4 regions of the Kitasatospora sp. NPDC004669 genome follow, and region 4 is predicted to be linked to each of the others. Evidence: riboswitches for the same ligand, from Rfam matches in the RefSeq annotation. Region 4 holds a riboswitch; each other region holds the start of a gene.
The links. Region 4 has a riboswitch for cobalamin ahead of metE (5-methyltetrahydropteroyltriglutamate--homocysteine S-methyltransferase). Riboswitches for the same ligand answer to the same signal wherever they lie in the genome.
Positions count from the first base shown of each region.

Region 1: another riboswitch for cobalamin. It lies ahead of ABZW30_RS05975 (HoxN/HupN/NixA family nickel/cobalt transporter); the one in region 4 lies ahead of metE (5-methyltetrahydropteroyltriglutamate--homocysteine S-methyltransferase).
Region 2: another riboswitch for cobalamin. It lies ahead of ABZW30_RS32400 (cobalamin biosynthesis protein); the one in region 4 lies ahead of metE (5-methyltetrahydropteroyltriglutamate--homocysteine S-methyltransferase).
Region 3: another riboswitch for cobalamin. It lies ahead of ABZW30_RS19885 (ribonucleoside-diphosphate reductase subunit alpha); the one in region 4 lies ahead of metE (5-methyltetrahydropteroyltriglutamate--homocysteine S-methyltransferase).

Region 1 is NZ_JBEXKB010000005.1:2,770-9,628, reverse strand. It holds gene aroC (chorismate synthase) at 1-37, shown strand, start outside; gene ABZW30_RS06005 (shikimate kinase) at 34-555, shown strand; gene aroB (3-dehydroquinate synthase) at 548-1,657, shown strand; gene aroQ (type II 3-dehydroquinate dehydratase) at 1,666-2,094, shown strand; gene ABZW30_RS05990 (AAA family ATPase) at 2,593-3,393, shown strand; gene ABZW30_RS05985 (DNA-formamidopyrimidine glycosylase family protein) at 3,508-4,317, shown strand; gene ABZW30_RS05980 (metalloregulator ArsR/SmtB family transcription factor) at 4,658-5,041, opposite strand; cobalamin riboswitch at 5,123-5,316, shown strand; gene ABZW30_RS05975 (HoxN/HupN/NixA family nickel/cobalt transporter) at 5,348-6,457, shown strand; gene ABZW30_RS05970 (hypothetical protein) at 6,674-6,799, opposite strand; gene rpmG (50S ribosomal protein L33) at 6,825-6,859, opposite strand, start outside.
Region 2 is NZ_JBEXKB010000050.1:11,606-18,464, reverse strand. It holds gene ABZW30_RS32415 (hypothetical protein) at 1-488, opposite strand, end outside; gene ABZW30_RS32410 (alpha/beta hydrolase) at 1,274-2,398, opposite strand; gene ABZW30_RS32405 (helix-turn-helix transcriptional regulator) at 2,522-3,214, opposite strand; cobalamin riboswitch at 3,410-3,553, shown strand; gene ABZW30_RS32400 (cobalamin biosynthesis protein) at 3,652-4,794, shown strand; gene ABZW30_RS32395 (cobyric acid synthase) at 4,806-6,386, shown strand; gene ABZW30_RS32390 (putative cobaltochelatase) at 6,383-6,859, shown strand, end outside.
Region 3 is NZ_JBEXKB010000022.1:18,237-25,095, reverse strand. It holds gene ABZW30_RS19900 (methyltransferase domain-containing protein) at 1-221, shown strand, start outside; gene ABZW30_RS19895 (hypothetical protein) at 225-743, opposite strand; gene ABZW30_RS19890 (ribonucleotide-diphosphate reductase subunit beta) at 844-1,839, opposite strand; gene ABZW30_RS19885 (ribonucleoside-diphosphate reductase subunit alpha) at 1,863-4,268, opposite strand; cobalamin riboswitch at 4,461-4,594, opposite strand; gene ABZW30_RS19880 (hypothetical protein) at 4,916-6,016, shown strand; gene ABZW30_RS19875 (glycosyl hydrolase) at 6,156-6,859, shown strand, end outside.
Region 4 is NZ_JBEXKB010000039.1:10,119-16,977, forward strand. It holds gene ABZW30_RS28215 (short-chain fatty acyl-CoA regulator family protein) at 1-337, opposite strand, end outside; gene aceA (isocitrate lyase) at 683-1,975, shown strand; gene aceB (malate synthase A) at 2,144-3,754, shown strand; gene ABZW30_RS28230 (3-hydroxybutyryl-CoA dehydrogenase) at 3,780-4,646, shown strand; cobalamin riboswitch at 4,695-4,889, shown strand; gene metE (5-methyltetrahydropteroyltriglutamate--homocysteine S-methyltransferase) at 5,038-6,859, shown strand, end outside.

The sequences.
Region 1 (6,859 bases), on a different contig from region 4:
TGTGCAGAACTACCTGGAGCACCTGATCATCCGATGATCACTCCTGTTGTGGTGCTGGTCGGCCCGCCCGGCAGTGGCAAGTCCACCGTCGGGCGGGCCCTGGCCGAGCGCCTGGGCGTCGGATTCCGGGACACCGACGCCGACATCGAGGCGCTGGCCGGCAAGCCCATCCCGGAGATCTTCATCGACGAGGGCGAGCCGCACTTCCGCGAGCTGGAGGTGGCGGCCGTCCGCGCCGCCGCCAGCGGGTACGGCGGGGTGCTGGCGCTCGGCGGTGGCGCGGTGATGGCCGAGGCCACCCGGGAGCTGCTGCGCGAGCTGCCGGTGGTCTTCCTGGAGGTCCCGCTGGGCGACGCGGTCAAGCGGGTCGGCCTGGACGCCCCGCGCCCGTTGCTGGCCGTCAACCCGCGGGCCCGCTGGCGCGAGCTGATGGAGGCCCGCCGCCCCCTCTACCTGGAGGTGGCCACCGCCGTGGTCGACACCGCCGGCCGCACCCCCGGGCAGGTCGCGGACGCCGTACTGGAAGCACTGGAGCTGAAGACCCCCCATGACTGACAACATCGTCAGGATTCACGTCGGCGGCAGCGCCGGCCACGACCCCTACGACGTGCTGATCGGGCACCAGCTGCTCGGTGAGCTGGCGCCGCTGATCGGACCCCCCCACATGGGGACAAGAGGGGCGAAGCGGGTCGCGATCATCCACCCGGAGGCGCTGGCCGCCACCGCCGACGCCATCCGCGACGACCTGGCCGGCGAGGGGTACGAGGCGATCGCGCTGCAGGTGCCCAACGCCGAGGAGGCGAAGAGCGTCGAGGTCGCCGCGTACTGCTGGTCGGTGCTCGGACAGACCGGCTTCACCCGCAGCGACGTCGTCGTCGGCCTCGGCGGCGGAGCCACCACCGACCTGGCCGGCTTCGTCGCCGCGACCTGGCTGCGCGGGGTGCGCTGGATCTCCATGCCCACCACGCTGCTCGGCATGGTCGACGCGGCCGTCGGCGGCAAGACCGGCATCAACATCGCCGAGGGCAAGAACATGGTCGGCGCCTTCCACCCGCCGGTGGGCGTGCTGGCCGACCTCGGCACCCTGGAGACCGTGCCCAAGCACGACTACGTCTCCGGCCTCGCCGAGGTCATCAAGTGCGGATTCATCGCCGACCCGGCCATCCTCGACCTGATCGAGGCCGACCCGGAGGGCGCCAGGACCCCGGCCGGCCCGCACACCGTCGAGCTGATCCGCCGGGCCATCCAGGTCAAGGCCGACGTGGTCTCCGGCGACCTCAAGGAGTCCGGTCAGCGGGAGATCCTCAACTACGGCCACACCCTGGGCCATGCCATCGAGCGCAACGAGCGCTACAAGTGGCGGCACGGCGCGGCGATCTCCATCGGCATGGTCTTCGCCGCCGAACTCGGCCGTCTGGCCGGGCGGTTGGACGATGAGACGGCCGACCGGCACCGCACCGTGCTGGCCTCGGTCGGCCTGCCGCTGAGCTACCGGGCGGACGCCTGGCCGAAGCTTCTGGACGCGATGAAGATCGACAAGAAGTCGCGCGGCGACCTGATCCGCTTCATCGTCCTGGACGGCCTCGGCAAGACCTCCGTGCTGGAGGGCCCGGACCCGTCGCTGCTGGTGGCCGCCTACGCGGAGGTCTCCTCGTGACCCGGGTGATGGTGCTCAACGGCCCCAACCTCGGTCGGCTGGGCAGCCGCGAGCCGGACGTCTACGGCGCCACCTCGTACGCCGGACTGGTCGAGCGCTGCACCGCGCTGGGCAAGGAGTTCGGCTTCGAGGTCGAGGTGCACGAGACCAACTCCGAGCAGCAGATGGTGGAGTGGCTGCACGAGGCGGCCGACGGGCAGGTGCCCGTGGTGATCAACCCGGGTGCGTTCACCCACTACTCGTACGCGATGCGGGACGCCGCCGCGCAGCGGACCGCGCCGCTGATCGAGGTGCACATCTCCAACCCGTACGCCCGGGAGACCTTCCGGCACAACTCGGTGATCGCCGCGGTGGCCTCCGGTACCATCGCCGGCTTCGGGATCGGGTCGTACGAGCTGGCGCTGCGGGCGCTGGCCGAGCAGCTCACCTCGCGGTGAGCTTCGGTCGACCCGAATCGGCTTCGGCTGACGCGAGTTGATCCGGACGGACCTGACCTGATCTGAGCTGACCCGGGCGGCCTGCGGGTTGACGTGAGCTGATGTCGGCCGAGGTCAGAGCGGGTGGGGCGAGCCGGCGGCCCGGCGGCGGACTGTGCCCGCCGCCGGGCCGCCGTGTAGTGTCCCCGCTGAGAGGTGTCGGGAGGTGCCGTGACGCAGTACGCCGGAGGTGGGCAGGTCCCGCCGCGTCCCGCCGCTCCGCCGGTGCCACCGGGGGGCGGTACGGGGGTGTCCCCGTCGGGGACGCCGTTTCCGCCTCCTCCGCCTCCGTCGGTTCGGCCGCCGGCCGCTCCGGCGCCTTCCGCCGGTCCGGCGCCTTCCGCCGGTATTGTGCCCGCCCCGGCTCCCGGGCCGGTGCCCGCTCCGGTTCCCGCCGCCGTGCCGGTGCCCGCTCCGGTTCCCGCCGCCGTGCCGGTGCCCGCCCCGGCTCCCGCCGCCGTGCCGGTGCCACCGCCTCCGGTCGCGCCCGCACCCGCTCCTGTACCTGCTCGGACACCGGCGCCCGCTCAGGCACCGGCACCCGCTCGGGTACCCGCCGCGCCCGCTCCGGCACCCGCTCGGGCCGCGGCGCCGCAGCCCGCGCCGAGTGCGCCCGTGCCGGCCGGGGGTACCGGGCACTTCGTGCTGCCCACCGGTACTCCCGTCCAGCTCCCCGCCCACCCGCTGCAGCGACACGCGCCCGCCGGGCCGATCGCCGTGCTGCTGATCGGCCCCGCCGGGGCGGGCAAGACCACCGTCGCCCGGTACTGGGCCGAGTGCCGGGCCACCCCGACCGCCCACATCAGCCTGGACGACGTCCGCGAGTGGGTGCAGTCCGGCTTCGCCAACCCGCAGTCCGGCTGGAACAACGCCTCCGAGGCCCAGTACCGGCTGGCCCGCCGCACCTGCGGCTTCGCCTGCCGCAACTACCTGGCCAACGGCATCTCCTGCATCATCGATGACGCCGTCTTCCCGGACCGCCCGGCGATCGGCCTCGGCGGCTGGAAGCGGCACATCGGGCCAGGCATGATCCCGGTCGTCCTGTTGCCCAGCCTGGACTCGGTGCTGCAGCGCAACGCCCGCCGCAGCGGCAACCGGCGGCTCGGCGACGAAGAGGTGGCGCGGATCCACGGCCGGATGGCCGGCTGGTACAACTCCGGGCTGCCGATCATCGACAACTCCTACCTGGACATCGCCGGGACGGCCGCCGAGCTGGACCGGGTGATCCTGGCCCGGCTGATGGGCATGCCGGTCCGCTGACGGGCGCCCTCGCTGATCTGTGGCCGCGCTGACCTGCGGCTTCGTGGAGCTGTCGGCGGCGGCTGCGATGATGGACCCCGTCCTGCCGTACTACTTCTGGGGGAGCTGGCGCCCGTGCCGGAAGGCCACATCATCCACCGCCTCGCCGTAGAGAACCGGAAGGCCTTCGGCGACCGCCCGGTCCAGGTCTCCAGCCCGCAGGGCCGGTTCGCCGACGAGGCCAAGGTGATCGACGGGCAGCTGCTCACCGGCGCCGAGGCCACCGGCAAGCACCTCTTCCTCGGCTTCGAGGAGGGCGCCTGGGTGCACGTCCACCTGGGCCTCTACGGCGGCTTCACCTTCGGCACCGGCCCCGCACCCGACCCGGTCGGTCTGATCCGGCTGCGGCTGGCCAACGACGACGGCTACGCCGATCTGCGCGGCCCCAACACCTGCAAGCTGATCACCGACGCCGAGAAGGCCGCCGTCGCCGCCCGGCTCGGCCCCGACCCGCTGCGCGCCGACGCCGACCCGGAGGCCGCCTGGCGCCGGATATCGGGCAGTCGGACGACCGTCGCCGCGCTGCTGATGGACCAGAAGGTGCTGGCGGGCGTCGGCAACGTCTACCGCGCCGAGGTGTTGTTCCGGCACAACATCAACCCGCACCGGGCCGGCCGCGACCTCAGCCGCCGCGAGTGGGACGCGATCTGGGCCGACCTGGTCGCCCTGATGCACGAGGGCGTCGCCGCCGGCCGGATCGACACCGTCCGCCCCGAGCACACCCCCGAGGCGATGGGCCGCCCGCCCCGGGTGGACGACCACGGCGGCGAGGTCTACGTCTACCGCCGCGCCGCGATGCCCTGCCTGGTCTGCGGCGCGGACGTCCGGACCGAGGAGCACGCCGCCCGCAACCTGTTCTGGTGCCCGACCTGCCAGACGGCCTGACCAGCTGATCCGCCCGCCGGCCGGGTGCGGGGAGCAGGCGGATGGATCGGTGCGAAGTGCCGCTCACCGTGCCAGGCACCACGGTGGGCGGCCAGGTGGTGCAGGCCGACAGCATCGGGGGGCGCAGCGCCTTCACCAGCCCGAGCCGGTGCCGAGACCTCGTCAGGTCCGGCCGCCGCGCGGTCCCGCCGTCACCCGCGAGCCGGAACTCGCCGCGCTGACCGGGGCGTTGGGGCGGGGCGTTGGGCCGGGCCGAGGAGGGCGGCCTCGGCGGCACATCGTACTCATCCGGGCGGCTCCTGGTGCCGCTTCGCGCGGGACGGGCGGCCCCGACTGTCGGTCAGCCCGCGGCGGCGGTGGGCTCGTGGTGCTCGGCGGCGGCGCACTCGTCGAGGAGGGGGCGCATGCTGTCGTCCACGAGCCGGTAGCGCACCACGCGTCCGTCCTTCTCCCCGGTGACCACGCCCGCTGTGCGGAGCAGCCGCAGGGCCTGGGAGACGGCGGGGTCGCGCATGCCGGTGGCAACCGCCAGGTCGGTGACGGCGAGCGGCCCGGCCCGGTGGAGGGCGAGCAGCAGGGCGAGCCGTCCGGGGTCGGAGAGCAGGGAGAACCGCTCGGCCCAGGACCGGACGTGCGCGGTGTCGCCGATGGCGGCGATGGCCTCGCAGACCCGGTGCCCGTCGATGGTGCGGTGGCCCGCGCGGTCGGCCGGTACGAGATGCATGCGTACATTCTTGCAGGCAGGGGCCTGTGATCCTGAACACCTGCACAGGTGCGCAACCTTGCGAGGGTGGCGCCGGACCCCTACGGTGTTCCCCGCCGTGGTGCTCGGGAAGACCGGTGACGGACCCTCAGGGGTCCCAGTCCGGAGCGGCCCTCGCCACTGTGATCGGGGGAGAGTTGTCCGAACCCACATGCCACTGGGCGTCTCGTGCGCCTGGGAAGGCGGGTCCGGAAGCCCCGTAAGCCAGGAGACCGGCCACGGCATCTCACGAAGTCTTTCCACGAGGTGCTGGAGCGTGATCCGAAGATGACCCTGCCCGAAACCGCCACTCCTGCTGAGGCGGCCCCCTCCGTCCTGCCCACCTTCAGGTGGAAGCGCGAGGACACCATACGTACGGCCGGGCTGATGGGGGTGATCCTGGCCATGCACGTGGTGGCCTTCGGGACGCTCATCTTCCTGGTCGCGCCCCACAACTACGCGGTCGGTACCCAGGTCTTCGGGGTGGGCCTGGGTATCACCGCGTACACCCTCGGCATGCGGCACGCCTTCGATGCCGACCACATCGCGGTGATCGACAACACCACCCGCAAGCTGATGGCGGACGGCAAGCGGCCGGTCTCGGTCGGCTTCTGGTTCGCCCTCGGACACTCCTCGATGGTGGTTCTCATGGCCGCCCTGGTGGCGGGTGGCGCCCAGCTGGCGAACACGCTGATGGACGACGAGTCGACCACCCACAAGTGGCTCGGGATGGTCGGCACCACCACCTCCGGCGTCTTCCTCTACCTGATCGGCGCGCTCAACCTGGCGGCGCTGATCGGCATCATCAAGGTGTTCCGGGCGATGCGGGCCGGGCAGTACGACGAGGCGGAGCTGGAGCAGCACCTCGACTCGCGCGGCTTCATGGCCCGGGCGCTGAACCGGGCGACCCGCTCGATCACCCGGCCCGGGCAGATGTTCCCGGTGGGCATGGTGCTGGGCCTCGGCTTCGACACCGCGACCGAGGTCACCCTGATGGTGATGGCCGGCTCGGGTGCGGCGGCCGGGCTGCCCTGGTACGCGATCGTCTGCCTGCCGCTGCTGTTCGCGGCCGGGATGAGCCTGTTCGACACCCTGGACGGGACGTTCATGAACTTCGCGTACCAGTGGGCCTTCTCCAACCCGGTGCGCAAGGTGTACTACAACCTGACCATCACTGGGCTGTCGATCGCGGTGGCCTTCATCATCGGCACCATCGAGCTGGTCGGGGTGCTGCACGAGAAGCTCGACCTGACCGATCCGGTCACCGGGTTCATCGCGGACATCTCACTGGACAACGTCGGGTACGCGATCGCCGGGCTGTTCGTGGTGGTGTGGGCGATCGCGATCGCGTACTGGAAGCTGGCCGGCGTCGAGAAGCGCTGGACGCCCGCCGAGTAGCCCGTCGGGCACGCTGCCGCGAGCAGCAGCGTGCCCGCGACGGCGAGCCCGGCGCCGACCACCTGGACCGGGCGCAGCCGCTCCTTTACCGCAACGCGGGGGAGCGGGTGCTGCGGTTGACCATGGTGGTGTCGGTGCCGCCGCCGCGCTGAGGCCGCTTGTCGCAGGCCGAAACGGTGCCTCCCCGGGGTGGGGCGGCGCCGTTTCGGCCTGTCGTCAGTGCCGGTTGCCGTAGCGGCGGTGGAACCGTTCGACCCGGCCGGCGGTGTCGGGCACCCGCGACCGGCCGACCTTGTCGCGGAAGACGACCGGGCGGTAGTCGGGGTGGATTCCGGACTTCACGGGTGGGCTCCTTCGGGGGTGTTCGTCAGCGCTCTTCGCGGAAGTCGACGTGCCGGCCGG
Region 2 (6,859 bases), on a different contig from region 4:
CGCTCGTCCAGGCCGCGGCGCAGCAGCTCCAGCAGCTCGCTCTCGGCCACCGGGCCGTCCACCAGGTGCAGGAAGGACAGCAGCTGGGGGGCCTGGTCCACGGCCTGCCCGGCCAGCACGGCGAACACGCCGCGCAACGCGGCGGGCGGCACCGGGGCGAGCAGCGTCCAGGCGTCGAAGAGCCCGGACCAGCCGCGCACCACGGCCTCGTCGTCGTGCTCCCAGGCGTGCAGGCGCCAGCCGGGGCCGGCCCCGCCGTCCCTGGCCTCCACCAGGCCGACCAGCAGCGCCTGCCCCCATGCCTTGGCGGCGGCGCCGACCGTCATGGCCAGCGCCCGGCCCGCCGCACGGGCGTCCTCCGGGAGCAGCTCGCCACGCTTGTCGACCTCATCCAGTTCACCGGCCCAACGGGCGATCCGGACGGCGTCCACCAGCATCCGGCGGGCCAGCGGCGCGAGCTCGGCCGGCGCGGGGAAGCCCTCCGGCATGGGAACCCGGCCCCGTCCGGGCGCCGGCGCGGGCCCTCGTCGCCGGGGTACACCGGCCCCGCCCGGCCTGCCACCGGAAGGTCGGGGGGCCGTACCGGGGAGACGGGTCACCGTCGCACCGGTACCGATCGTCGGCGGGAGCGGGGCATCACGGTCGCGCGGGTTCCGAGACGTCACGTCGAGCAGTCTTCCCCTTGTACCGGCCTTCTGTCACATCCGGTTGTCCGTACGACCGGGCGACCGGGGACGGCACCTCCGCAAGATCGGGCAACAGAGGCAAACCGCCTGGCCGGAAACGTGTGGCGGGGCCATGCCAGGGTCGCGCCGGGTCGTCGCGGTGCTCGCTCGCCCGGTCACGCTGCGTGTCGGGACGGGGGTGTGCGGGGCCGCGGTGGGTGGGAATCCGGCCAGGCGGCATGTGTCGGCCGGGCGGGAGTTCGGCACCAGAAGTCGGCGGGGCCGACTTCTGGTGCGCGCGCGGGAACGGCGGGCGGGCGTGAACCGGACAGCGAATCGAACGGGGTCCGCGCGGGCGGCTGCGGACCGCGGGGAGAACCCGCAACCGCCCCGGGCCGACGGTGCGGCCCGGGGCGGGGGTGCCGGCGTTGGGGTGACGGGGCGGGGGTGCCGGCGTTGGGGTGACGGGGCGGGGGTGCCGGCGTGGGGGTGACGGGGCGGGGGTGCCGGCGTGGGGGTGACGGGGCGGGGGTGACGCGTGAGAAGTCGGGTGGGTCGACTTCTCGCGTTCAGGGCCGATGTCGGCCCCGAGGTGAGCCCCGGCCGGGTCAGAGGAGGGGGGTGAGCCAGCGGCGGAGGAGTTCGGTGTAGTGGTCGGGGGCGGAGTTCCACAGCGCGGCGTGGCCGGCTCCCGGGAAGGTCTGGAGGTTGACCACGTCGGGGCGGGCGGCGGCGAGGCGCTGGACGGTACTGAAGGGCGCGATCCGGTCGCTGGGGCTGTGCAGCACCAGGGTGGGGGCGTGCAGGTCCGCGCCCTCGGCGAGGCGGGAGAAGTCGGCCAGGTCGACCCCGGTGCGGCCCTCGGCGGCAAGGGCGCCCAGTTCGGCGGCGACACCGGTGAAGCCGGCCCGGGCGGCGTCGCGGCGGGCGGAGGCGGGGAGGTCGAGGACGGGCGAGTCGAGGATCAATCCGCTGACGGCGTGGGCCCAGGCCGAGCGGGCCGCCGTGTGCAGGACCGTGGTGGCGCCCAGCGACCAGCCGTAGAGGATCACCCGGCCCGCGCCGTGGTCGAGCGCCAGCCGTATCGCCGACTCGATGTCGCGCCACTCGGTCGCGCCGAAGTGGCTGAGCCCGTCCGGGGAGGCGGGGGCGCCCTCGTCGCCGCGGTAGGTGACGGCCAGGACGGGCAGGCCGAGGCGGTCGAGCACCGGAAGGACCGGCAGGGTCTGCTGGCGGTCGGCCTCGGTGCCGTGGACCAGGATCACCCAGGTGCCGCGCTTGCCGCCGAGGTGCCAGGCGGGGAGGGGGCCCAACTCGCCGTCGGCGCTGGTGTCTGCGAAGGCGAGGCCTAGCGCCTCGGTGGGGTCGCCGAGCAGGACGCGGGGGGTGAAGCGGACCTCGGTGCCGGGCGTGAGGGTGCCCCGGTCGGCGCGGACCAGCCGCCGGGTGACGCCCTGCTCGTCGCTGTGCAGGATCTCCTCGACCACCGCGTGCCCGCCGCCCTCCCACTCCACGGCCCAGCGGCCGCGCCGCAGGCTCTCCGGGCGGCGGGTGAAGGTGACCCGGCCGGCGGCGAGGGTCTGCACCAGGATGGGACCGGACCCCTCCTCCACGGGCGCCCCCGTCCCCGCCCCCGGATGGACTATCCGCTCGGAGGCCCGGCGGCCGATCGCCACGACGATCCCGGCCCCGACGGCGGCGGCCGCCACAACGGCTGCGGTTCCCCAACGCATATCGTTCCCCGCTCTGCTTCACGGACCGGACGGTGTTCGTACACCAGTTCACCGCAGCCGCGTGCCCCCGGCCACCGGGCTGGGCCGTCCGGGGCATGCGGGAGCAGAGGGGAAAGGGGATCGTCAGACCGGGACGGCCGTCTGCTGGGCGGCGAGGAGGTGCCAGAACCGGGGGATGAGGGGCCCGGCAGGGGTGTGGGGGCCGCTGGGAGTGCCCCAGTGGGTGGGGACGTGGTGCTCCTGCTGGAGGAGGGGCAGGACGGCGGCCAGGTCGGGTTCGGGGACGGGGACGAGGCGGGCGAGGGCACGGAGGTGGGGTTGCCAGCGGCCGGCGACGCACTGGCGCAGGAGCCGGTCGAGGGCCTCGGCGCGGCCGGTGGCCTCGACGAGCTCGGTCAGCCGCAGGCCCAGGACCTGGGCGAGGGCGTGGGTCTGGTCCGGGTCGCCGTCCCAGTGGCCGGTCAGTTCGGCCTCCTGGTACGTGGGCAGGAGCATGCCGACGCGCTCGGCGACGGCCTCCTGGCCGAGCTCCCGGGCGATGCGGTGGTCCCTCAGACGCGTCGGGCGGGCGCCCAGCAGGTCGGCGGCGGGGCACCAGAGGGCGCGGGCGAGGGCGATGAACTCGGCCTCGCCGGGGCGCAGGTCGCCGTTCTCCCAGGCGAGGACGTGGCCGGACAGCAGCCGCACACCGTGGGCGGCCATGCCCTCGGCGACCTGTTCCGGGGTCAGGCCGAGGCCGACCCGGTGGGCGCGGGCGGCCTCGGGTGAGAACGGCACCGGGGGCGGGGCGGCGACGGGGGTCTTTCTGCGGCGCATGGCACCGAACGGTAGGTGCGGCCCTCGCCGCGCCCCCAGCCGCCGAACACACGAAGCGGAGCCGACGAGGCCTCCACCGCGCTGGGCGATCGCACAGCACGACACCCGGTACACCGTGTGACCAACCCCTCCGAGGCCTCGGTTGACGCACGGATCGGCCGCGTGATGGGATCCTCGGGCCAAACGGAGGCATGGAGAGGAAGCCGGTGCGAGTCCGGCGCGGTCCCGCCACTGTCACCGGGGAGCACGCTCGGAAGGTGCCACGGCGGACCGTCAGTCATTGCTGGCAGGCTGCTGGAAGGCTCCGGGGGTGCGTCCGACCCGGAAGCCAGGAGACTCTCGCCCCCGGTACGTCGATCCAGGGCGCGGACCCTGAGTGAGGACACGCACGCGATGCAGGCTGCCCCGCCCCGTCCGACTCCGAGCTGCCCGCCGTCGTGCGCCCGCTGACCCGCGCCGCCGCCTTCGCGCTGGGCGCCGTCGCGGGCTACGCCGCCGACGCCCGCTTCGCCGACCCCCGCCGCGGCCACCCGGTCGCCCTCTTCGGCACCGCCGCGACCCGCCTGGAGCGCCGCCTGTGGCGCGACGACCGTGCGGCCGGGACGGCGTACACGGCGCTGTGCGTGGGCGCGGTCGCGGCCGGCGCGCTGGCCCTGGACCGTACGGTGGGCCGCCGTCCGCTGGGCCGGGCGGCACTGGCCGCGGCGGCGACCTGGACGGTGCTCGGCGGCACCTCGCTGACCCGGGAGGCGCGCACCATCGGCCGCTCGCTCACCGCAGGCGATCTGACGGCCGCCCGGGAGCGGCTGCCGCACCTGTGCGGGCGGGACCCGAGCGCGCTGGACGGGCAGCAGATCGCCCGCGCGGTGGTCGAGTCGGTGGCCGAGAACACTGCGGACGCCGTGGTGAACGCGCTGGTCTGGGGCGCCCTGGCGGGCACGCCGGGGCTGCTGGCCTTCCGCGCGGTGAACACCCTGGACGCCATGGTGGGCCACCGCTCGCCCCGCTACGCCCGCTTCGGCTGGGCCTCGGCCCGGCTGGACGACGTCGCCGGCTGGCCGGGCGCCCGGCTGACCGCGCTGCTGACGGTGGCCGCCGCGCCCGAACCCCGTACCGCCTGGCGGGTCTGGCGCCGGGACGGCTCCGCGCACCCGAGCCCGAACGCGGGCCAGGCCGAGTCGGCCTTCGCCGGCGCGGTGGGCGTACGCCTGGGCGGGACGCTCCGGTACCCGCACGAGCCGAAGGGCGCGCCGGTGCCGAAAGCGACGAGCGACGAGCGAGCGGTGGCGGCGCCCCCGGCCGAAGGCGGGGGGAGAGTGCCGGAGAGTGGGCCCCTCCTGTCCGAGGGCGGGCAAGGAGGGCGAACGTCGGCACCGGATCAGGAGCGCCCGGAGGCGAGTGCGGAGTCACGTGAGCGGGTGGAGCACCGGCCGGTGCTGGGCGAGGAGTTGCGCCCGGTGACGGTGGACGACATCGAGCGGGCCTGCACGCTGTCCCGGCGGGTGACCGCGCTGGCGCTGGGTACGACGGTCGCGGGGCACGTCCTGCTGCGGCTTCTGATGAGAAGGGGTAGGGCGTGAGCGAGCGAAGCATGGGGGTCCCCCCGGCCGGAGGCTGGGGGGAAGGTGGGCGCGTGAAGAACGCGCTGCTGGTCGCCGGGACGACCTCGGACGCGGGCAAGAGCGTGGTGACGGCCGGGATCTGCCGCTGGCTGGCCCGCCAGGGCGTGCACGTCGCGCCGTTCAAGGCGCAGAACATGTCGCTGAACTCCTTCGTCACCACCGACGGCGCCGAGATCGGCCGTGCCCAGGCGATGCAGGCGCAGGCCGCCCGGGTGGAGCCGGAGGCGGCGATGAACCCGGTGCTGCTCAAGCCCGGCGCGGACGGCCGCAGCCAGGTGGTGCTGCTCGGCAAGCCGGTGGCCGAGGTCGGCGCGCTGGACTACCGCGAGCGCAAGCCCGTCCTGCTGGAACGCGCCCTGGAGTGCCTGGCGGACCTGCGCCGCCGCTTCGACGTGGTGGTCTGCGAGGGTGCCGGCTCGCCCGCCGAGATCAACCTGCGCGACCGCGACATCGCCAACATGGGCCTGGCCACCGCCGCCGGGCTGCCCGTCGTGGTGGTCGGCGACATCGACCGCGGCGGGGTGTTCGCGGCGATGTACGGGACGCTGGCGCTGCTGTCGGCCGAGGACCAGCGGCACGTGGCCGGCTGGTTCGTCAACAAGTTCCGCGGCGACGCGCGGCTGCTGGCGCCCGGACTGGAGATGCTGCACGGGCTGACCGGCCGTCCGGTGCTGGGCACGCTGCCGATGCTGCCGGGGCTGTGGCTGGACGCCGAGGACTCGCTCGACCTGTCGACGGTGGTGGACCGGGTGGACGGCCGCGGACCGGTCGGGGCCGACGTGCTGCGGGTGGCCGTGGTGCGCTTCCCCCGGCTGTCCAACTTCACCGACGTGGACGCGCTGGCGCAGGAGCCGGGCGTGCTGGTCCGCTGGGCGACCCGGCCCGAGGAGCTGGCCGACGCCGACCTGGTGGTGCTGCCCGGTACCCGGGCCACCGTGGCGGACCTCGCCTGGCTGCGCGAACGCGGCTTGGAGCCGGCGCTGAAGGCGCGGGCCGCGGCCGGGCTGCCGATCCTCGGGGTCTGCGGCGGGTACCAGATGCTGGCGCGCTCGATCGACGACGAGGTGGAGTCCAGGGCGGGCGTCGTCGACGGGCTCGGGCTGCTGCCGACCCGGGTGCGCTTCGGCGCCGAGAAGGTACTCGCCCGTCCGGTCGGCGAGGCGTACGGGCAGCGGGTCGTGGGCTACGAGATCCACCACGGGGTCATCGCGGTCGAGGGCGGGGACGGGTTCATCTCCGATGACACCGGGCGGAGCCTGGACGGCTGCCGGGTCGGCTCGGTCTGGGGCACCACCTGGCACGGCGCGTTGGAGAACGACGGCTTCCGCCGCGAACTCCTGTGCGAGGTCGCCGAGTTGGCGGGCCGCGCGTTCGTGCCGGCGCCGGACACCTGCTTCGCCGACGCGCGCGAGGCCCGGCTGGACCGGCTGGGCGACCTGATCGAGGAGCACGCGGACACCGACGCGTTGTGGAAGCTGATCGAGGGCGGGGTGCCGGCGGCCGGATCGCTGCCGTTCCTGGCGCCCGGAGCACCTGGGAGTGACGCATGACCGACGTCCGCTATCCGTTCACCGCGATCGTCGGCATGGCCGACCTTCGGCTCGGGCTGCTGCTGAACGCGGTCTCCCCGGCCGTGGGCGGCGTGCTCGTGCGCGGCGAGAAGGGCACCGCGAAGTCGACCATGGTGCGCGCGCTGGCCGGGCTGCTGCCCTCCATCGCCACCGTGGACGGCTGCCGCTTCGCCTGCGACCCGGCCGCGCCGGACCCGCAGTGCCCGGACGGGCCGCACACCGATCCGTCCGCTTCGCAACACCCCTCCCAGCTGGTCGAGTTGCCGGTCGGCGTGGCCGAGGACCGGATCGTCGGCTCGCTCGACCTGGAGCGGGCGCTCGCCGAGGGCGTCAAGGCGTACGAGCCCGGACTGCTCGCCAAGGCGCACCGCGGGGTGCTCTACATCGACGAGGTGAACCTGCTCCAGGACCACGTGGTGGACCTGCTGCTGGACGCCGCCGCGATGGGCCGC
Region 3 (6,859 bases), on a different contig from region 4:
CGGCACTGTCGGCGCGTGGCGACGGTAGCGCCGCACTGCACCAGGGCGGCCCGCGCCGCATCGGGGAGGAGCTGCTGACCGCCTGGTCTCAATGGGAGGCGCACGGCCGACCGACGCCGTACGACTACGGGATCACCATCACGCCGAAGCGCCAGTGGGCGTGGCTGAACGATCCGGACGGCCCGAGCTGGCCTCTCACCGGAAGGACCGAAAGATCCTAGGTGTCAGTTGGGGCCGAGGTTGTCTGCCCAGAAGAGCAAGCTCCTCAGCAATGCGCCTGGAGCGCCGGCGCCGAAGCCGACCACCATGGCCTGGCCGATGGCGACATCAGTCGGATCGACGCCCTGGGACCAGGTCACCCGGGCGTCGAGGCCGGGGATCGTGCGGCCCGGGGAGTACGAGCGCAGGGTGCCGTGCGCGTGGGCGATGAGCACCCCGTTGCGCCGCAGCTCGGCCCGGCGCAGGGCGGTGGGCCTCAACTCGTAGCTGCGGTCCGCCACAAGCGCAGTGCGGGTGCGGGACTTCCGGCGGGGGTCCCAGCCGCTGCTGTTCCGTCTGGTCGGCACGTTCTGCCCGTTGATGTTCATCGCGCCGTGGTCGCGGTCGGGTACCACGGTGACGGCCGGGATTCCCGTCCCGTGCACGCGCGCAATGACGGACGGCCAGCGGTCGTAGTTGATCTGTATCGGCCCGAACGGGCCATCGACCACTTGCTGTTGTGACAGGAAAACCTTGCGGGACATGCCTGGGTCACTCCTGGACAGCGGGAATCCGACAGCGGAGCTGCCGTGGGGAGGATGTCCTTCCCACGGCAGCTCCGCTGATGTGCTGAACGATGTCGATTTAGAAGTCGTCGTCGAAGGAGACCGAGCCCTCGACGGCGACCTGGTACGCGGAGACCCGGCGCTCGAAGAAGTTGGTCAGCTCCTGGACGTTCTGGAGCTCCATGAAGCCGAACGGGTTCGTCGAGCCGTAGCGGATCGGCATGCCGAGGCGGGCCAGGCGCTGGTCGGCCACGGCCTCCAGGTACTGGCGCATCGAGTCGGTGTTCATGCCGGCGAGACCGTCGCCGCACAGGTCCTGGGCGAACTGGAGCTCGGCCTCGACAGCCTCCTCCAGCATCTCCGTGACCTGCTTGGCCATCTCGTCGTCGAAGAGGTCGGGCTCCTCCTCGCGCACGGTGTCGACCACCGACATCGCGAAGTCCATGTGCATGGACTCGTCGCGGAACACCCAGTTGGTGCCGGTCGCGAGACCGTGCAGCAGACCCCGGCTCCGGAACCAGTACACGTAGGCGAAGGCGCCGTAGAAGAACAGGCCCTCGACACACGCCGCGAAGCAGATCAGGTTCAGCAGGAAAGCCCGCCGATCCTCCTTGGTCTGCAGCGACTCGATGTGGTCGACCGCGTTCATGTACTTGAAGCAGAACTGGGCCTTCTGGTGGATGGAGGGGATGTTCTCCACCGCAGCGAAGGCCGCGTTGCGGTCCTCCGGGTCCGGAAGGTAGGTGTCCAGCAGCGTCAGGTAGAACTGGACGTGCACGGCCTCCTCGAACAGCTGACGGCTCAGGTACAGCCGCGCCTCCGGGGAGTTGATGTGCTTGTAGAGGCTCAGCACCACGTTGTTGGCGACGATCGAGTCACCCGTCGCGAAGAAGGCGACCAGTCGCCCGATCAGGTGGCGCTCGCCCTCACTCAGCTTCGCCAGGTCGGCGACGTCGGAGTGCAGGTCCACCTCCTCGACGGTCCAGGTGTTCTTGATCGCGTCCCGGTACCGGTCGTAGAACGACGGGTAGCGCATCGGGCGCAGGGTCAGCTCGAAGCCGGGGTCGAGCAGCATCTTGCGGTCTTCGTTCGGGGTGCTCACTGGCAGGCCTCGCAGGACTCGGGGTTCTCCAGGGAGCAGGCGATGGCGGCTTCCTGCTCCGGGGTGAGGGTCGGGGTGTTCACCGGCACGGGCGCGGCGGCGCGCGCGGCACCGGAGGCGGCCTGGGCGATCCGGGTGGCCGGGCGCGAGCGCAGGTAGTAGGTGGTCTTCAGACCGACCTTCCACGCGTAGGCGTACATCGAGCTGAGCTTGCCGATGGTCGGCGCCGCCATGAACAGGTTCAGCGACTGGCTCTGGTCCAGGTACGGCATGCGCGCCGCGGCCAGGTCGATCAGCGCGCGCTGCGGCAGCTCCCACGCCGTGCGGTACAGCGAACGCACCTCGGCGGGCAACCAGTTGAACTCCTGGACGGAGCCGTTGGCGTCGCGCAGGGCGTCGCGGGTCTGCTGGTCCCAGACACCGAGCTCCTTGAGCTCGCGCACCAGGTACGGGTTGACCTGCAGGAACTCACCGCTCAGCGTCTCGCGCTTGAACAGGTTGGACACCTGCGGCTCGATGCACTCGTACACGCCGGCGATGGACGCGATGGTCGCGGTCGGGGCGATGGCCAGCAGCAGCGAGTTGCGCAGGCCGGTCTCGGCGATCCGGGCGCGCAGGGCGGTCCAGCGGTCGGCCCACTGCGGGGCGGCGCTCGGGAAGTGGTCGATGTGCAGCTCGCCGCGGGCGGCGCGGGTCTCGCCGTACGCCTCGTGGCGGCCGAGCTGCTCGGCCAGGTCGGCGGAGCGCTCGTAGGCGGTGAGCATGATGCGCTCGGCGATCAGCGTCGAGAGCTGCTTCGCCTCCGCCGAGTCGAAGTCGATCCGCAGCTTGAAGAAGACGTCCTGCAGGCCCATCACGCCCAGGCCCACCGGGCGCCAGCGGGAGTTGGAGGTGCCGGCCTCGGTGGTCGGGTAGAAGTTGATGTCCACCACGCGGTCGAGGAAGGTGACGGCGGTGCGCACGGTGGCGTCCAGCCGCTCCCAGTCCATCGCACCGAGCAGGTCCTCGACCGAGGCCCCGGCGGCCACGTGCGCGCCGAGGTTGACCGACCCCAGGTTGCAGACGGCGGTCTCGGAGTCGTCCGTGACCTCCAGGATCTCGGTGCACAGGTTGGAGGAGTGCACCGTGCGGCCCGGCAGCGCGGTCTGGTTGGCGGCGCGGTTGGAGGCGTCCTTGAAGGTCATCCAGCCGTTGCCGGTCTGCGCCAGGGTGCGCATCATGCGGGCGTACAGGGTCTGCGCGGGGATGGTGCGCACGGCCTTGCCGGCCAGCTCGGCCTTGCGGTAGGCCTCGTCGAACTCGGTGCCCCACAGGTCGACCAGCTCGGGCACGTCGGCCGGGGAGAACAGCGACCAGTCCTGGTTGGCGTTGACCCGGCGCATGAACTCGTCCGGGATCCAGTGCGCCAGGTTGAGGTTGTGGGTGCGGCGCGCCTCCTCACCGGTGTTGTCGCGCAGCTCCAGGAACTCCTCGATGTCGGCGTGCCAGGTCTCCAGGTAGACGCAGGCCGCGCCCTTGCGGCGGCCGCCCTGGTTGACCGCGGCGACCGAGGAGTCGAGGGTGCGCAGGAACGGGACGATGCCGTTGGACTTGCCGTTGGTGCCGCGGATCAGGCTGCCGCGCGAGCGGATGCGCGAGTAGGACAGGCCGATGCCGCCGGCGTGCTTGGACAGGCGGGCGATCTGCGCGTAGCGGTTGTAGATCGAGTCCAGGTTGTCCAGCGGGGAGTCGAGCAGATAGCAGCTCGACATCTGCGGGTGCCGGGTGCCGGAGTTGAAGAGCGTGGGCGAGGAGGTCAGGTACTCCAGGCGGCTCATCAGGCCGTACAGCTCGGCCACCTCGCGCACCGACTGCTCGGAGTCGCCGACCGCCAGGCCGCAGGCGACGCGGAGCAGGAAGTGCTGCGGGGTCTCGATCACCTTGCGGGTGATCGGGTGGCGCAGCAGGTAGCGGGACTGGACGGTGCGCAGGCCGAAGTACTCGAAGCGGTCGTCGCCGGTGGCGTCGATCAGCGCGTCCAGGGCGGCGGCGTGCTTGGCGACGAAGGCCGCGGTGGTGTCGCCGATCAGGCCCTCGGCGTGGCCGACGGCGATCGAGGCGGAGAAGGAGACCGAGCCCTGACTGTTCGCCTCGTCGACGATCTCCAGGGCGAGCAGACGGGCCGCCAGCTTCGAGTACTGGGGGTCCTCGGCGATCATCGACGCGGCGGCGTCCACGGCCAGCCCGCGCAGCTCGGCGAAGTCCGAGCCGGCGTGGCGGCCGCGCAGCGCGGCGGCGGCGACATGGCCGGGGTCGACCTCGGTGAGGTCGGCGCTGCGGTCGGTGAGCAGCCGCAGCAGCGCGCCTCCGGGGTCGGAGACCGTCGAGTCGGTGAAGGCGGTACCGGAGCCCTGGGTGGGCAGGGTGGCTGAGGCAGCGGTGGTCAAGGCGCTCTCTCCTGGCGGCGATCGGCGGCGGTGATCGGGTGGCGCCGGGCCGATCTGGGCAGGGGAGCACGGCGCGAACGCAAAACGCGCCGCGCGACGGTGTCTCCCCGGCCCGCCCGCGAGGCCCGGAGGGGTACTGCTCGTGCCGGCGCGGCCTCTGCGGGAGGGCCGTGGCGCACGCTGTTCGGCAGGTACTCGGACTCGCGGGTACGGCTGCTGGAGCCGCCCGCACACCGCTGCGGGGCAGTCCCGGACTCCCACCGGGTTCCCCTGCATCGACAGCAGGAGTGAGCATACATGTAGTGGTGTCTCACTGATGCGGCACCACATGTTGTGCGGCGCGGTGTGTTGGGGCGATGACCGGCGGTACCGGGCGGGAGGCCGTCCGTGGCTGTTCGTGGCCGTCGGAGGCCCTGGATCCGCGCGGTCGGAGCCCGTGATCCGCAGCGTGGGCGTCCTGGTTTCGATACGGAATGGTCACCGGGCGGATCGGTGGTCGGGGGGATGCCCTACGATCTGGGCGCATGAGCGACGGAACTGGCGTACCTGGGCAGGGGCCGCAGGGGACGCCTCCCGCCGGGTCGGGGGGCGCACAGAATCAGCAGCCGGCGGTGCCGGGTCCGGTGCCGCCGCCGAGCGGCGGTTTCGGCCCGCCGCCGGCCTCGTACGGGCCGGTGGTGCCGTCCGCGCAGCCGCTCTCGCAGCCCGTCCCGCCGGTGCCGCGGCCGCAGCCCCAGCCGGTCGCGCAGCCGCAGGCCCAGCCGGTGCCCCAGCCGCAGCCGGTGCCGCAGCCGGCCCCGCAGCCCCAGCCCCAGCCGGTGCAGCCGACGGCCCCTCAGCCGCAGTGGCAGCAGCAGCCGCCCCAGCAGCCGGTGCCGCCCCAGCAGCCGGCGCCGCCGCAGCGCGTCGAGCCGGACTGGGAGGCACTGGCGAACCGCAACGAGGCCGACGGCAAGCGCAAGCGCCGGATGAAGGTCATCGGCATCGCGGCCGCGGTCGTCCTGGTGGGCGGCCTGGCGGCGGGCGGTGCGCTGCTCCTCGGCAAGAAGGGCGACACCAACAAGGCCGGCGGCGGTCCGACCGCCACCGTGTCCGCCTCCACCAAGCCCACCCCCGGCCCGTCGAGCGCGAGCGGGACCCCGGGCGGCCAGTCCGACGACTCGTCGAAGCCGATCTGGGAGGCCGCCACCGACCCGGCGCCGCAGGACGCGGGGGCGCTGTTCTCCGCGACGCAGGTGACGATCAACGGCGCGACCTGGAACCGGACCGTGGTCTCGCTGGACCAGCCCTGCTGGGACGGCAACTCCACCACCGGCGGGCTCGGCAAGATCCTCGGCGACCAGGGCTGTCAGAAGGTGCTCCGGGCGACGTACGTCTCCGGCGACAGCGCGGTGACCGTCGGCGTCGCGGTCTTCGACCACAAGATCCAGGCCGAGACCGCGGTGAAGAACTACGCGGGCCAGCTCAAGGGCCTTCCCGCGCCCGGCGCCCCGGCGTTCTGCGCCAACCCCGGCTGCACCAGCACGCACAGCAGCCTGGGCCGGTACGGCTACTTCACCGTCGAGGGCTCGGCGAAGGGCGGCAACGCCCCGGACGCCACCGCGACCGCGGCGGCCTCCGGGTTCGCGGAGCACGTGAAGGGCCAGCTGCTCCAGCGGGCCAAGGCGGCGGGCTCCGCCACGCCCGGTTCGCAGGGCACGCCGGCGCCCACCCCGGCCGGCTGACCTGCCGTGACACCCCGGTGCCGGCGGATGCGTTCGCCGGGACCGGGGGAGTGTGGCAGGCTCTCAGTGGAGTCATTCGTACGCGTGTTCCGGTTGCGTCCGTGGGGGTCGGTACCGGCGAGCAACCGGAGGAGCGGTCGTGGCCCTGCCCAGTGCCCTGCGCGGCAAGCCGGCCGTCCTGGCCGTGGCCGGGATCGTGGTCGCCGCGGGCGCCTTCGTCCTGCTGGGCCGTGACGACCGGGCCGACGGCGAGCAGCCCGCGCGGGTGCCGGTGTCGGTCGGCCTCCCCGGACGCACCCTGCCGCCGGACGTGGGCCGGGACCTGCTCGCCAGGGACCCGCAGGCCTCGCCGAACGCCCGCGCCGTCCAGCAGTTCCTCGCCGACCTGGAGAGCCAAGCCCGCACCGGGCAGAGCGGCGGGACGGTGATCGGCCAGCACGTCGAGGCGCACAACGAGCGCAACAACCCGGAGTACGGCGACTACCGGGGCACCAAGCAGGTCGGCTACTACTACAAGAAGGCCGCCGACATCACCGGCAAGCTGCCCGGCTTCCTGGAGACCGACCTCGGCCCCGGCTACGGCCAGAACGCCTGGGGTGCCGGCAACCCGCGTTCCTACTCGGCCGGCCGCTGGCCCACCTGCCGCACCGGCTGGCAGTACACCGACGACGCCGTGGACCTGATGACCGCCGTCTGGTCCGGCCACCCGCGCGCCGACGACGGCACCTACGGCAGCTCCGGCGTCCAGCAGAACTGCGACGGCAGCAGCACCGAACTGCCGGACAACGGCGGCGCCCCGGCCGGGATCGTCGGCATGTCCTTCCACCAGCCCTACCCCGGATC
Region 4 (6,859 bases):
GGGCCAGGTCGGTCAGCAGTTGGGCGACGGTGGGGAGCCGGGTGGCGACCTCGTCGAGGTCGCCGGGGGTGACGCGGCCGGCCGTGATCTCCTCGCCGAGGGCGTCACGCATGCCGGCGGTGAGGCGGGCGGTGTCCGGTGGGGCGAAGTATCCGGCGTCGACACCGAGTGCCTCGGTGAGGCGCAGCAGGACGGGGATGGTGAGCGGGCGGGCGTCGTGTTCCAGCTGGTTGAGGTAGCTGGGCGACAGGTCGATCAGCCGGGCCATGGCGGCCTGGCTGAGTCCGCGTTCCTCGCGCAGCCTGCGAAGTCTGGCACCGGCGAAGGTCTTTCCCATCGTCGCCCGTCTCCCTACTCCACGTGTCGACCGGATGGTGGGGCAGCCTAGCCGCAGGGATACGGATAACGCCTTCGCATGCTTCGCAGATTCGCTGATCATGCTTCGCAGAAATTGGCAGTGCTCCAGCGGTGACGGCGGCGGCGCTCGGTGCCAGAGTCGGTGGTGCGGCCGGGAGGCGCACAGGACGGCATCGAAAGGGCAGGTCAACTGCTCCGGTCCGCTGTCCGGGTGACCACGTCCCGCGGTGTTCCATCGCTGCCCGGCGCCGCCCGGCCGCCCTCTCACCATCGTGGTGAGAGGTGCCTCACATCCTTCGCAAAGCACCCTCGGGAGCGGATCACCATGACCCAGTCGGTTCGGCAGCAGCAGGAGCAGCAGGCGGCAGAGCTCACCGCGCGGTGGACGTCCGACCCCCGGTGGGCCGGTGTCGAGCGGACCTACACGGCGGCGGACGTGGTTCGTCTGTCGGGGACGGTGCGTGAGGAGCACACGCTGGCCCGGCGCGGCGCTGAGCGCTTGTGGCGGCAGTTGCACGACCAGGACTACGTCCACGCGCTGGGCGCGCTGACCGGTGGTCAGGCCGTGCAGATGGTGAAGGCCGGGCTGCAGGCGATCTACCTGTCGGGCTGGCAGGTGGCGGCCGACGCGAACCAGGCCGGCCAGACGTATCCCGACCAGAGTCTCTACCCCGCCAACTCCGTTCCCCAGGTGGTGCGCAGGATCAACAACGCGCTGCTGCGCGCCGACGAGATCGACGCGGCGGAGGGCAACGGCGGCCCGGACTGGCTGGTGCCGATCGTCGCCGATGCAGAGGCCGGGTTCGGCGGCCCGCTGAACGCCTTCGAGCTCACCAAGGGCATGATCGCGGCCGGTGCGGCGGGCATCCACTACGAGGACCAGCTGGCCTCGGAGAAGAAGTGCGGCCACCTGGGCGGCAAGGTGCTCGTCCCCACCGCCCAGCACATCCGCACCCTCAACTCCGCGCGTCTGGCGGCCGACATCGCGGACGTGCCCACCGTCATCGTGGCCCGTACCGACGCGCTGGCCGCCAACCTGCTGACTGCCGACGTGGACGAGCGCGACGCCCGGTTCTGCACCGGCGAGCGCACCGCCGAGGGCTTCTACCGGGTCGAGCCGGGCATGGCACCGGTGATCTCCCGCGGCCTCGCCTTCGCTCCGTACGCGGACCTGCTGTGGGTGGAGACCGGCACCCCGGACCTCGCCCAGGCCCGCGAGTTCGCCGAGGCGGTCAAGGCCGAGTACCCGGACAAGATGCTGGCCTACAACTGCTCGCCGTCGTTCAACTGGAAGGCGGCGTTGGACGACGACCAGATCGCCAAGTTCCAGCGGGAGTTGGGCGCGATGGGCTACCGATTCCAGTTCATCACCCTGGCCGGCTTCCACGCGCTCAACCACTCGATGTTCCAGCTCGCCCGCGGCTACGCCGAGCACGGCATGACGGCGTACGTCGACCTGCAGGAGGCCGAGTTCGCGGCCGTGCCGGACGGCTACACCGCCGTCAAGCACCAGCGCGAGGTCGGCACCGGGTACTTCGACCTGGTCTCCACCGCGCTCAACCCCGACGCCGAGACCCTCGCCCTGACCGGCTCCACCGAGGCCGAGCAGTTCCACTGATGCCCGGCCGCCCGGCGGGCTCGGTCACATCCCGTCGGAGCGTGCCATCCCCGGCGGCTCGCACAGCGGAGCGAGGGAGCTCCGTGCCGCCCACCCGCCCGGGGCCGCGTTGAGGGACGCGGTCCCGGGCCCCACCCACTTCACGTTTCCTGCTTCCTGGAGAATCGGATGAGCCAGTCCCGTCGCGTCGAGGTCCTCGGAGAACCCGAGGACCGCTTCGAGGAGGTCCTCACCCCCGAGGCCCTCGCCTTCCTCGCCCGTCTGCACGACGGGTTCGCCACCCGGCGCACCGAGCTGCTCGCCGAACGCGGGCGCCGCGCCACCGCGCTGGCCGCCGGCGGCACCCTGGACTTCCTCCCCCAGACCCGCGCCATCCGCGAGGACCCGACCTGGCGGGTGGCCGGCGCCGGCCCCGGCCTCGCCGACCGCCGCGTGGAGATCACCGGCCCGCCCGAGCGCCGGATGACCGTCAACGCCCTCAACTCCGGTGCGAAGGTGTGGCTCGCGGACTTCGAGGACGCCACCGCGCCCACCTGGCACAACCTCATCACCGGCCACCTCAACCTGCTCGACGCCATCGAGCGCCGGATCGACGACACCACCCCCGAGGGCAAGCGGTATTACATCGGGGACAACCCGGCCACCATCGTCGTGCGCCCCCGCGGCTGGCACCTCGACGAGCAGCACCTTTTGATCGACGGCCGCCCGGCCATCGGCGCGCTCGTCGACTTCGGCCTCTACCTCTTCCACTGCGGCCGACCGCAGATCGCGGCCGGTTCCGGCTCGTACTTCTACCTGCCGAAGCTGGAGAATCACCTCGAAGCCCGGCTCTGGAACGACGTCTTCACCTTCGCCCAGGCCGAGTTGGGCATCCCGCACGGGACGATCCGCGCTACTGTCCTGATCGAGACGATCACCGCCGCATTCGAGATGGACGAGATCCTCTACGAGCTGCGCGAGCATGCCGCCGGGTTGAACGCGGGCCGCTGGGACTATCTGTTCAGCCTGATCAAGAACTTCGCCCACCACGGCCCGCGTTACGTCCTGCCTGACCGTGCCACTCTCACGATGACCCAGCCCTTCATGCGCGCCTACACCGAACTACTCGTCCGCACCTGCCACCGCCGCGGCGCCCACGCCATCGGCGGCATGGCCGCCGCCATCCCCCAGCGCGACCCCGAGGCCAACGAAGTCGCCCTGACCAAGGTCCGCGCCGACAAGGAGCGCGAGGCCGGCGACGGCTTCGACGGCTCCTGGGTCGCCCACCCCGGCCTCGTCGACATCTGCCGCACTGCCTTCGACGCCGTCCTCGGCAAGCGTTCGAACCAGCTCGACCGCACCCGCGCGGACGTCGAGGTCACCGCCGCCGACCTGCTGGGCGTCCACCGGCTCTCCGCCGGCCTGCCGACCGACCAGGGCCTGCGCTCCAACGTCGCCGTCGCCTTGCGCTACCTCACTGCCTGGCTGGGCGGCTCGGGGGCGGTCGCCGTCTTCGGGCTGATGGAGGACGTCGCCACCGCCGAGATCGCCCGTTGCCAGATCTGGCAGTGGCAGCACCACTGCACCCGGCTCACCGGCGGCACGCTCGCCACCGCGGACGCGGTGCGGCGGCTGATCGACCGCGAGCGGGCGACCCTGATCGCCGAGGGCGCCGACCCCGAACTCGTCGACAACGCGGTGCGGATCCTGGAGGAGACCGCCCTCGGCGACACCCTCCCCGCCTTCCTCACCACCGAGGCCTACGCCCGCCACCTCGTCCGCGTCCGCACCGCAGCCTGAACCAACCCCGTACGGAGGCATAGCCATGAACGAGATCCGACGAGTCGCCGTCGTCGGCGCCGGACAGATGGGCTCCGGCATCGCCGAGGTCTTCGCCCGCGCCGGCCTGGACACCATCGTCTGCGAGAACGGCCCGGCCGCACTGCGAGCCGCCCGCGCCCGCATCGACCGCTCCCTCCACCGCGCCGCCGACCGCGGCCGGATCAGCGAGGAGCAGCGTACCGATGCCTGGGCGCACCTGCTGTTCGCCGACGACTTGGAGGCCCTCGCCGACCGTCAACTGGTCGTCGAGGCCGTCGTCGAGGACGAGCGGGTCAAGACCGACGTCCTCAGCACCCTGGACAAGGTGCTCGCCGACGAGAACGCCGTGCTGGCCACCAACACCTCGGCCATCCCGGTCACCCGCCTTGGCATCGCCACCGGCCGCGCTTCCCACGTCCTGGGTCTGCACTTCTTCAACCCGGCGCCCGTCATGCCGCTCGTCGAGCTGGTGTCGTCGCTGCACACCGACCAAGCGGTGCTGGAACGGGTGGAGACCTTTGCGCGGGTCGCACTCGGCAGGCACGTCATCCGCTCCCGGGACCGGGCCGGTTTCGTCGTCAACGCGCTGCTGGTGCCCTACCTGCTCTCCGCGATCCGCATGGCCGAAGCCGGCCACGCCACCCCGGAGGACATCGACGCCGGCATGATCCACGGCTGCGCCCACCCCATGGGCCCCCTCCAACTCGCCGACCTCATCGGCCTGGACACGGTGGAGGCCATCGCACAGTCGCTGTACGACGAGTACAAGGAGCCGCTCTACGCGCCCCCGCCGCTGCTCTCGCGCATGGTCGAGGCCGGCCTGCTCGGCCGCAAGTCCGGCCGGGGCTTCCACCGGCACCCCACCCGGTGAACCCGATCGACCCGAGGCGCCGGGTGCGGCTAGGGTGAGCGGTGCAGCTGGTTCGCCCCGTCCGCCAGGCGGGATGCGTCGCAAGAGGGAATCCGGTGGGAATCCGGAACTGCCCCGCAGCGGTGAGTGGGAACGAAAGCCGTCAACAGCACTGGGAGCCCGATGGGCCCTGGGAAGCGACGGCCGGTAGGAGCCGGTACGGCCCAACGGGCCCGGCGCGCCCGCGAGTCCGAAGACCTGCCACTGCCCGTGCGCCGCAGCGGCGCGCGGTCTCACCGGGACCTCGCGGGAAGGTCGGCGGCGGCACGGGCACGGCGGACTCACTCCCCGGGCCCGCTCCTTCGCGCACCCTCCCCCTCGGGGTCCGTGCGAACTCGCGAAGGAGAGTTCCGTGACCACCCATCCCATCGCCACCGTCCACGGCTACCCCCGCCAGGGCCCCGGGCGTGAACTCAAGCGCGCCACCGAGGCCTACTGGGCCGGCCACGCCACCGCCGCGGACCTGCTGGCCACCGCCGCCAAGCTGCGCCGCGACGTCTGGCAGCAGCTGGCCGCCACCGGCATCGGCGAGATCCCCAGCAACCACTTCTCGCTCTACGACCACGTGCTGGACGCCGCCTTCATGCTGGGTGCCGTTCCGCCCCGGCACCGCGCCGCCGCCCCGGCCGACGCCCGGCCCGGTACCCCGGAGCACATGCTGGCCGTGTACTTCGCCGCAGCTCGCGGCACCGCCGACGTCGCACCGCTGGAGATGACCAAGTGGTTCGACACCAACTACCACTACCTCGTCCCCGAACTCGGCCCCGACACCGTCTTCCGCGCCGACCCGGGCAAGCCGCTCACCGAGTTCGCCGAGGCCAAACTCCTCGGCCACACCACCCGGCCCGTACTGCTCGGGCCCATCAGCTTCCTCCTGCTCTCCAAGCCGCACGCCGACGCACCCGCGGGCTTCCAGCCGCTCACCCTGCTCGACCGCCTGCTGCCCGTCTACGCCGAGATCCTCGCCGACCTGCGCGCCGTCGGAGCCGAGTGGGTGCAGCTCGACGAACCCGCCCTCGTCCAGGACCGCACCCCGGCCGAACTGGACGCCACCGCCCGCGCCTACCGCGACCTGACCGCCCTCACCAGCCGGCCCCGGCTGCTGGTCGCCTCCTACTTCGACGCCCTCGGCGAAGCCCTGCCCGTCCTCGCCCGCACGGCCGTCGAGGGCCTCGCCCTCGACTTCACCGGCCCCGCCGCCGCCAACCTCCCCGCCCTCGCCTCGCTCGGCGGCCTGCCCGGCAAGCGCCTGGTCGCCGGCGTGGTCGACGGCCGCAACATCTGGACCGCCCACCTCGAACAGGCCCTCGCCACCTCCGCCACCCTCCTCGGCCTCGCCAACCACGTCGACATCGCCCCGTCCTGCTCCCTCCTGCACGTCCCGCTCGACGCCACCGCCGAACGCGACCTCGACCCGCAGGTCCGGCGCTGGCTCGCCTTCGCCCGCCAGAAGACCGACGAGGTGGTCACCCTCGCCCGCGGACTCGCCGAAGGCCGCGACACCATCGCACCCCAACTCGCCGCCAACCGCGCCGCCCGCGACAGCCGAGCCACCTCGACGCTCACCCACGACCCCGCCGTACGGGCCCGCTGTGCCGCCGTCCGTCCCGAAGACGCCCGCCGCACCACCCCGTACACCGAGCGCGCCACCGCCCAGCACGCCCGACTCGGCCTGCCGGCGCTGCCCACCACCACCATCGGCTCCTTCCCGCAGACCGCCGACCTGCGCACCGCCCGCGCCGAGCTGCGGGCAGGACGGATCGACGCCGCCGGCTACCGGGAGCGGATGGCGGCCGAGATCCGCGAGGTCATCGCCTTCCAGGAGAAGACCGGCCTCGATGTCCTGGTGCACGGCGAACCCGAACGCAACGACATGGTCCAGTACTTCGCCGAGCAGCTCACCGGCTTCCTCACCACCCGACACGGCTGGGTGCAGTCCTACGGCACCCGCTACGTCCGGCCCCCGGTGATCGCGGGCGACGTCTCCCGCCCGCACCCGATGACCATCGACTGGTACCGCTGCGCCCAGGACCTGACCGACCGTCCGGTCAAGGGCATGCTCACCGGCCCCGTCACCATGCTCGCCTGGTCCTTCGTCCGCGACGACCAGCCGCTCGCCGACACCGTCCGCCAGGTCGCCCTCGCCCTGCGCGACGAGGTCACCGACCTCGAAG